DNA from 3 places in the Anaerosinus massiliensis genome. Region 3 is predicted to be linked to each of the others. Evidence: riboswitches for the same ligand, from Rfam matches in the RefSeq annotation. Region 3 holds a riboswitch; each other region holds the start of a gene.
What was found. Region 3 has a riboswitch for S-adenosylmethionine ahead of BN6559_RS08415 (MetQ/NlpA family ABC transporter substrate-binding protein). Riboswitches for the same ligand answer to the same signal wherever they lie in the genome.
Positions count from the first base shown of each region.

Region 1: linked by a shared signal. The riboswitch ahead of metK (methionine adenosyltransferase) and the one ahead of BN6559_RS08415 (MetQ/NlpA family ABC transporter substrate-binding protein) in region 3 are both predicted to bind S-adenosylmethionine.
Region 2: linked by a shared signal. The riboswitch ahead of metA (homoserine O-acetyltransferase MetA) and the one ahead of BN6559_RS08415 (MetQ/NlpA family ABC transporter substrate-binding protein) in region 3 are both predicted to bind S-adenosylmethionine.

Region 1 is NZ_LT575483.1:88,479-91,733, forward strand. Features, by position in the region: gene gmk (guanylate kinase) at 1-171, shown strand, start outside; gene rpoZ (DNA-directed RNA polymerase subunit omega) at 168-374, shown strand; gene coaBC (bifunctional phosphopantothenoylcysteine decarboxylase/phosphopantothenate--cysteine ligase CoaBC) at 385-1,584, shown strand; SAM riboswitch class I at 1,643-1,742, shown strand; gene metK (methionine adenosyltransferase) at 1,801-2,994, shown strand; gene priA (primosomal protein N') at 3,071-3,255, shown strand, end outside.
Region 2 is NZ_LT575483.1:2,344,335-2,347,589, forward strand. Features, by position in the region: gene BN6559_RS11340 (deoxyribonuclease IV) at 1-693, shown strand, start outside; gene trhA (PAQR family membrane homeostasis protein TrhA) at 819-1,442, shown strand; SAM riboswitch class I at 1,498-1,602, shown strand; gene metA (homoserine O-acetyltransferase MetA) at 1,696-2,640, shown strand; gene hydE ([FeFe] hydrogenase H-cluster radical SAM maturase HydE) at 2,719-3,255, shown strand, end outside.
Region 3 is NZ_LT575483.1:1,740,378-1,743,632, reverse strand. Features, by position in the region: gene BN6559_RS08425 (flavin reductase) at 160-792, shown strand; gene BN6559_RS08420 (nitrous oxide-stimulated promoter family protein) at 833-1,249, opposite strand; SAM riboswitch class I at 1,419-1,520, shown strand; gene BN6559_RS08415 (MetQ/NlpA family ABC transporter substrate-binding protein) at 1,661-2,431, shown strand; gene BN6559_RS08410 (methionine ABC transporter ATP-binding protein) at 2,457-3,255, shown strand, end outside.

The DNA of each region.
Region 1 (3,255 bases), 1.7 Mb from region 3:
GCAGCAGAAGAAATTAGTAATGCTGTAAACTATCATTATGTCATTGTCAATGATATTGTGTCATCCGCAGTAGAAAAGATTATCGCAATTATTAAAGCTGAAAAATGCAATGTATTGCGAAATATAGAATTAATAAAAAATATATCTAAATATAAAGGAGAAGTTAAATGATTAATCCATCGTTAGATGTTCTTGTAAAAAAGGTTGATAGTAAATATACATTGGTAGTTCTTGCCGCTAAAAGAGCACGCGCTCTTATGGATGGCGATCAAATCACGGTTCATACAAAATCCAATAAAAAGGTTACAAACGCGTTAGAAGAAATTGTAAATGATAAAATTACTTATGAAAGAACTAAAAATGGTATTAAATAGGTGATTGCTAATGTTTAACGGAAAAAATGTTGTACTTGGAGTTAGTGGCGGAATTTCTGTTTATAAATCGGTTGAAATTGTTAGTCGATTACGAAAGTTAGGGATATCTGTACATGTCATCATGACGGAATCCGCCGCTAAATTTGTAACACCACTTACTTTTCGAGAAATTAGTTCAAATCAAGTTGTAACAAGCATGTGGGAAAAAAACACAAACTGGAATGTTGAACATATTGCATTAGCCAATTTAGCAGATTTGTTTGTAGTTGCTCCTGCGACGGCGAATATAATCGGTAAAGTAGCAAATGGAATCGCTGATGATATGTTATCTACTACAATTATGGCCACAAAAGCACCTGTGATTTTTGCACCTGCGATGAATACTAACATGTTTTTAAATCCTATCGTACAAAATAATTTAACAAAATTGACTTCTAATGGGTATCAAATTATTCCTCCTGCAAACGGACGATTAGCTTGTGGCGTAGAAGGCGTGGGGCGTTTACCAGAACCAGAGTTTATTGTGGATTTTATAAAAGCTCAGTTTATGTATGCTAATGAGTTAAAGAATAAAAAAGTTTTGGTTACGGCTGCAGGTACAATTGAACCAATTGATCCTGTAAGATACATAGGAAATCGTTCTAGTGGGAAAATGGGTTATGCGATTGCGAGGGAAGCAAAAAATCGTGGTGCGGAGGTTGTGTTAATTTCTGGTCCGACAGCGTTGGCTCCAATTGAAGGAGTTCATACTATTAAAGTTGAGACAGCGGAACAGATGCGAACTGCTGTTTTAAAAGAATTTCCGGACAGCAATATTATAATTAAGGCAGCTGCCGTAGCCGATTACCGCGCAAAAAAAGTAGAGCCTAATAAAATAAAAAAAGATGATGACACTTTAAATTTAGTATTAGAAAAAAATCCAGATATTTTACTAGAGTTAGGCACCTTTAAAAAGAACAATCAATTTTTAGTTGGTTTTGCTGCTGAATCACAAAACTTAGTAAAATATGCAAAACAAAAACTGGAACGTAAAAACTTAGATATGATTGTCGCAAATGATATTACACTAAAAAATGCGGGATTCAATATAGATACTAATATTATTAAACTCTTATATAAAACTGGTGACATTGAAGATTTCCCTGTAATGTCTAAGGACGCAATTGCAAAAATTATTTTAGATAAAATAATTTTGAACTATAAATTATAGGTTGCTTTTTTCTGATAAATCATTTAGAATAATATCAAGTTATATTAATTGAATATAAAACTCATCAAGAGTAGTGGAGGGAATGGCCCAATGAAGCTCGGCAACCATTGATTTATCAAAACGGTGCCAAATCCTGTAGCAGGTCTACAAGATGAGAGTATAAATGCTCTCTTTACGGAGAGTTTTTTTATTGCGATATTGAGAAGGAGGCGTATTATGAGTAAAAAACGTGTATTATTTACATCAGAATCTGTTACAGAAGGTCATCCGGATAAAATAGCAGACCAAATTTCTGATAGTGTTTTAGATGCAATTTTAGCACAAGATCCTATGGGACGCGTTGCATGTGAGACGTTGATAACCACAGGCCAGGTACATGTCGTTGGAGAAATAACAACAAAATGTTATGTTGACATACCTAAAATAGTTAGAGAAACGATCCGGAAAATTGGCTATACTAGAGCCAAATATGGTTTCGATGCCGATACGTGTGGCGTTTTAATATCCATCGATGAACAATCTTCGGATATCGCTATGGGCGTCGATAAAGCTTTGGAAGCAAAAAAAGGATCTATGGATGAAAAAATTGAAGCGATTGGGGCTGGCGATCAGGGGATGATGTTTGGGTATGCGACAAACGAAACACCTGAATATATGCCACTAACGATTTCACTTGCGCATAAATTAGCCCGTCGCTTAACTGAAGTTCGTAAAAGCAAAGAACTTTCTTATTTACGTCCAGATGGAAAAACCCAAGTTACTGTAGCCTATGAAGATGGAAAACCTGTACACATTGATACAGTCGTTATTTCTACACAACATGGTCCAGAAGTTGATTTACTTACGATTGAAAAAGATTTAATTGAAAAAGTTATTAAACCAATTTTACCATCATCTTTATTGGATGATACAACAAAATATTACATTAATCCTACCGGACAATTCATCATTGGTGGTCCGCAAGGAGATGCTGGGTTGACTGGTCGTAAAATTATTGTGGATACGTACGGTGGTATGGCACGTCACGGTGGTGGTGCTTTTTCTGGTAAAGATCCTACAAAAGTCGACAGATCAGCAGCTTATGCTGCGAGATATGTAGCGAAAAATGTAGTAGCTGCCGGACTTGCTGACAAATGTGAAATTCAAATTGCTTATGCAATTGGCGTTGCGCGTCCCGTATCAATTATGGTTGAAACATTTGGTACAGGTAAAGTAAGTGAAGCTTTAATTGCTGAACTTATTCAAAAGAATTTTGACTTAAGGCCTGCGGGAATTATTAAAACATTAGATTTACGTCGCCCAATATATAGTCAAACTGCTGCGTATGGTCATTTCGGCCGTACTGACGTGGATCTTCCTTGGGAGCGTACAGATAAAGCTGAAATCTTAAGAAAAGAAGCAAATCTATAAAGCACTGTTAATAAAAGGGGCTCTCTTACGAGAACCCTTTTATTATTTATTAAATAAATAAAATATGGTGATGAAAATGCATAAAGTTGCCAAAGTATTCGTAAACATTCCGATAAAAAGTATAGTAAAGCCTTATTCATATACTATCCCTGCAGAACTTAGTTTCATTACGCTTGGCTGGAGGGTATTAGTTTCTTTTGGTAACAGAAAAGTAGAAGGATTTATTTATGACATCATAGAACAAGAAGATACTACGGAGTT
Region 2 (3,255 bases), 600 kb from region 3:
GAGGGATTATTAAAAATTATGCAGGAAAATCAGTTCGCAAAGATCTTGGCGCATGCACCCTATACGTTAAATGCGTGTTCTGCTGATGAGCGGACACGAGAGTTTGCATTGGAAATGATGCAGGATGATTTAGCACGGATGGAATATTTGCCGAATAATTTATATAATTTTCACCCGGGGAGTCATGTGAAGCAGGGGGTAGAAATAGGGATAGAACTGATTGTCAAAATGTTGAATCAAATCTTAAAACCGGAGCAAACTACGACTGTATTATTAGAAACTATGGCGGGAAAGGGTAGTGAAATTGGACGTAATTTTGAGGAAATACAGTCTGTTTTAAGTCAGATAGAATTGGCAGATAAAATGGGTGTTTGCTTAGATACTTGCCATGTTTATGATGCTGGATATGATATTGTGCACGATTTAGATGCAGTTTTAGAAAAGTTTGATCAGGTGATTGGGCTGGAGAAATTGCGGGCAATTCATTTAAATGATAGTATGAATGCGTTTGGCAGCCATAAGGATCGGCATCAAAAAATAGGAAAAGGGTGTATTGGCTTAGAAGCAATTACAAATATGATCAACCATCCGAAGTTAAGTCATTTGCCATTTTTCTTAGAAACACCAAATGAATTGGATGGCTATGCTGAAGAAATAAAACTTTTGCGAAGTGCATATCGAGGGAGTAAATGAGAATAAATTTCATTATCAAATAATATACCTTGAAGCACTATTATGATATAATGTAAATACAATGATGAATTCATAAGAAAGTAGGTGGATCTATGACAAATCAAATGTATCGTGCAAAATTAAATCTGGAAGAAATATTAAATGCGGTTACGCATGGGATAGGTACAATATTATCTATTGTTGCGCTTTGCGTTATGATTGTACTATATAATGATGTAAGTACCTGGCATTTAATGAGTGGGGCTATTTATGGTGGATCTTTAGTTTTACTTTACTTAGCATCTACGTTATATCATAGTTTTACAAATGAAAAATTAAAAAGCTTATTTAAATTTTTTGATCATGCGGCAATTTATATTTTGATTGCGGGAAACTATACGCCATTTGCGTTGATTCCGTTGCATGGAGATTTTGGCTGGACAGTCTTTAGTGTCATCTGGGCATTGGCGGCAATCGGTATTTTATTTCAGGTGTTTTTTGTAAGGCGGTTTAAAATCTTTTCGACGATTTGTTATCTTTTAATGGGTTGGTTTGCTGTTGTAATGATCGAACCTTTGATTGCTTCTTTGCAGATAGAAGGGATCTATTGGCTGCTTGCAGGTGGTTTGTTTTATACGGTAGGATCTATTTTTTACTTAGTGAAACGAATTCCTTATAATCATGCAATCTGGCATCTGTTTGTACTTGCAGGCAGTGCCGCACATTTCGTTGCTGTTGTGAATTATGTTCTGCCGCTAAGTGTACTATAGATTTGCTATTGACTATGGCAGGGTAAAATGATAATATAAATTCAATTAAATAGGACTCTTATCTAGAGAGGTTGAGGGACTGGCCCGATGACACCCAGCAACCGGCATCGTAAGATGCAAGGTGCTAATTCCAGCAGGAATATTTCCTGAAAGATGAGAGGGAGCGGATTAGGAAAGCCCCTTTCTCTGGAAAGGGGCTTTTCTATTTTCTAATTTTGTAAAAATCAATTCATTTATTTAGGAGGAATGTATTGTGCCAATTAAGATTCCAAATAATTTACCGGCAACACATATTTTAGAAAGCGAAAATATTTTTGTTATGGATGCTGACAGAGCTTATAAACAAGATATTCGTCCGCTCAAAATTTTGATTTTAAATTTAATGCCGACTAAAATTATTACAGAAACGCAGTTACTTCGATTATTGGGGAATTCACCGTTGCAAGTGGAAGTGGATTTTATTTATACAGCCAGCTATGTACCACAGCATACCGCACAAGATCACTTAACGCAATTTTATGGTACTTTTGAAGATGTACGTCATAAGAACTACGATGGTTTCATCATTACAGGTGCACCTGTCGAACAGTTAGAGTTCGAGGATGTAACGTATTGGGGGGAAATCTGTGAGATTATGGAATGGAGTAAAACACACGCTTATTCAACATTTCATATTTGTTGGGGTTCGCAAGCAGGTCTTTATTACCATTATGGAATAAAAAAATATCCGATTACACCGAAAATATTTGGTGTTTATAAACATACGATGAATGTTGCGCATGAGAAATTATTCCGTGGATTTGATGATGAATTTTATGTACCGCATTCACGGCATACTGAAATAAAGAAATCTGATATCAAAAAAGTGAAGGAGTTGACAATTCTGGCTGAGGCTGAGGAAGCAGGTATTTATGCAGTAGCGAATTTAGAAAAACGGCAGTTTTTTATTACTGGGCATGCCGAATATGATCCATTGACGCTAAAGGCAGAATATGATCGCGATATCAATGCAGGAATGAGGATGGATGTGCCGCAGAATTATTACCCGGGCGATGATCCTACGAAAGCACCGATTGTAAAATGGCGTAGTGTGGCAAATTTACTATTTGCGAATTGGCTGAATTATTATGTATATCAGGAAACACCATTTGATTTAAATGAATTAAATAATTTAAATGACTATATTTATAATATTTGATGAAACAAGGTGCTTTAAAAGAAAATCGTAGCGAATGAGATAAAATATAGGTTATAATATAAGGAAGGGGGGATAACCTTGGATTATCATGAATGGATTGAAAAGGCAGAAAAAACGCATCAGTTGGATAAAAGCGAAATTGTAGCCTTACTAAAGAATGAAGAGTGCCAAGCAGATTTAGCTGCTGCAGCAGATCGTGTGCGTGCAGCTTTCGTTGGTGATGATATACATTTACGTGGGTTGATTGAATTTTCTAATATATGCAAACAAAATTGTATGTATTGTGGGTTAAGACGTGATAATAAAAAGGTGGAGCGATATCGATTATCAAAAGATGAGATTGTAAGTTTTGCGCAAAAAGCGAAGGCTTATGGATATAAAACTGTAGTGATGCAGTCTGGCGAAGATATGCACTTTACAACGAAGCATTTGACGGATATTTTACGTGAAGTGAAAGCACTTGGTTTAGCAATTACGTTGAGTATTGGTGAAAAAACACGCGAGGAATACAATGCTTATAAAGAAGCGGGAGCAGACCGTTATCTGCTTCGCATCGAAACGACGGACAAAGCGCTTTATGAAGAATTAAATCCAGGAATGAGTTTTGAGAATCGT
Region 3 (3,255 bases):
AATATACAGGCTATTGGAAAATGGGGGCGTCATGAATAAAGGCTCATCATGGAGGCTTTGTAATGGATAAATGGGTACTATGTAAACTATGATTATTGGTATCATACTATTTGGGGAACAATTGGTATAGGAATAAATTGCGGTTTAGGAGGTTTTATAATGGATAAATCAGTGCTGTGGAAACTTTCTTATGGTATGTATGCAATCGGGACTTTAGATGAGGAAAGACCAACGGGCTGCATTGTCAATACAGTTGTGCAAATTACCAATGAGGAAGCGCCTATTATTGCAGTCAGCATGAATAAAAACAATTTTACTTATGAGGCTATAAAAGCTACAGGAAAGTTTAGTGTATCTATCATTTCGGAGAAAACAAATCAAAATGTGATCGCTAAGCTAGGTTTTACATCGGGGCGTGATACGGATAAGTTTACCGGCTTTGAATTCATGTATTTCGATGCGTTGCCGGTTGTAAAAGAAAATGTTTGTGGCTATATCGCAGTCGATGTCGTTCATATGCAGGAAACAAAGACACATTTTGTTATTCTGGGACGCGTGAGTAATGCGATGAAGGGAATCGATTTTCCGCCGATGACCTATCAGTATTATCATGATGTAATCAAGGGGAAAGCACCTAAAAATGCACCAACGTATCGAGAAGAGGTCATAACGGACAAATATGTCTGTGGCGTCTGCGGATATATATATGAGGGTGACATTGAAAAAGAAGCAGATGATTTTGTTTGTCCGATTTGTCAGCAACCAAAATCACAATTTAAAAAACAAAGTTAAATAAAATCGGGATATTGCTCCGTCGCAATATCCCGTTTATTTATTTTTTATTTTTTTTCGTATCTTTTTTGTCATCTTTTTTTGCTTCCTTGCGCATGCCATACAGCATATGTTTCATCGTCATGATTGGGTGTTTAAAAAACATTTTTGTTTTAGCGCCACTCATGATAACTAAAAATTCTTTGGTTTGTGCAGTGCCGAAGCAAGGCGTTTTACATTTTTCACAGATCGGTTTTGTAAACCCATAAGGACAACGGTTCATCTTTAGCATGACGGTTGCGAGAAGTGCCGTACATTTAGGGCAAAGTTTTTTACCATTTGAGGATGTACCATGTTTGCTATGGCAGTAAATTCCGAATGCTTTCCGAACGGTTTCTTTTTCTTTTGGAATTATATCTTTTGGAATAACGGCTTGCTGAGCCTGTTTTTTTGCAAAGAATTTTGAGAATATACCCAAGATAATCACACCTATCGTTAAATTTTACAGCATTACTTAAATTTTAAATTGATTTCCGTATAAAAGCAAGGTTATGTAATAAAATATTTCTAATTGTAATATGGAGAATGACTATTGACAATGCTATAGAGAAATGATAGTATCAATACCATAGTTAAATATAGGAGAGCTCTTATCAAGAGTGGTCGAGGGTACTGGCCCAATGACGCCCGGCAACCGGCAGAAATGCAGTGGTGCCAATTCCAGCAGGAATTTTTCCTGAAGATGAGAGAAGAGAAACGTTGATTTTACGGGCTCTTTTCCATAAGGGAAAGGGCTTTTTTGTATTCGCAAAAAAATTTTATTTGGAGGTAGTGTACAATGTCAAAACAACTGAAATTATTGATAATCGCAGTGCTGGCGATCTTCAGCATGGTCGTGTTTGCAGGTTGCGGAGCAGATCAAGATGCTGCTAAATCGGAGAAAAAATCTATTAAAGTGGGCGTGACGGCAGGACCGCATGCTGAAATTCTAGAAGCAGTTAAAAAAGTAGCGGAAAAAGATGGACTTAATGTTGAAATTATTGAATTTAATGATTATGTGCAGCCAAATATGGCACTTAGTCAGGGTGAAATTGATTTAAACAGTTATCAACATCAGCCGTTCTTAGATGCACAGGTAAACGATCGTGGCTATAAGATCGAAAGTGTTGCCAAAACAGTGATTTTCCCAATTGGTATCTATTCGCAGAAGGTAAAAGCGATTGCAGATGTAAAAGATGGTTCTATCGTATCAATTCCAAATGATCCGACAAATGGCGGCCGGGCATTGTTGTTGTTAGAAAAGGTTGGCTTAATTAAACTAAAGCCAAACGCTGGGCTTAGTGCTACTGCAGCAGATATTGCTGAAAATCCTAAAAATCTGCAAATTAAAGAGTTAGAAGCAGCACAAGTACCACTTTCCTTGAAGGACGTGGATCTTGCAGTAATCAATACAAATTTTGCAATTGTAGCAGGGTTAGTGCCAACAAAAGATTCTTTGGCGATGGAAGATGCAAATTCTCCATATGCAAACGTTATTGCAGTGCAGTCTAAAGACAAGGATAATCCAGTGTATAAAAAATTCATAAAAGCATATCAATCGGATGAAGTAAAAGCATTTATTGATGAGCATTTTAAAGGCTCGACAATCGCAGCTTGGTAAGTCGTAAAAGGAGCAGTGAACGTAAGTGATTAAACTTTCTACTATAGAAAAGACATATGATGGTGCATCAGGCCCAATCCACGCGCTTAAGGGGATCAATCTTCATGTAAAGCGCGGCGAGATTTACGGTGTGATTGGACTTAGTGGTGCAGGAAAAAGTACCTTAATTCGTTGTATCAATATGCTGGAAAAACCGACAAAAGGGATAGTCGTCGTGGATGGTGAAGATTTAACTGCAATGAATGCGAGCCAGCTTAGAGCTGCACGTAAAAATATTGGCATGATTTTTCAACATTTTAATTTGTTGTCTTCCGCAACTGTGTATGATAATATTGCGTTTCCTTTGAGACTCATTGGTATGAGTAAGGTAGAAATTGAAAAAAAAGTTTTACCATTATTAGAACTCGTCGGGCTGGCAGATAAAAGAGACCAGTATCCAGCACAGCTTTCTGGTGGTCAGAAGCAGCGTGTAGGGATTGCGAGAGCGCTTGCCAGTGATCCTAAAGTATTGCTTTGTGATGAAGCGACCTCGGCGCTTGATCCGCAAACGACCAAATCTATTCTGGCATTGATAAAGGATATTAACCAAAAATTGCAGTTAACCGTTGTATTGATTACGCATGAGATGCAGGTAATTAAAGAGATCTGTGATAAGGTCGCTGTTATTGAAAATGGGGTAATTGCAGAAGAAGGTACGGTTTTAGAAGTTTTTACAAATCCTCAGGCCGAGATTACAAAAGAATTTATTAGTGTAATTATCAATCGCGATATACCGGAAGCGTTTAAAAATGCCGAGATATCGAAAACTCCAGTTCCAGGCAGTA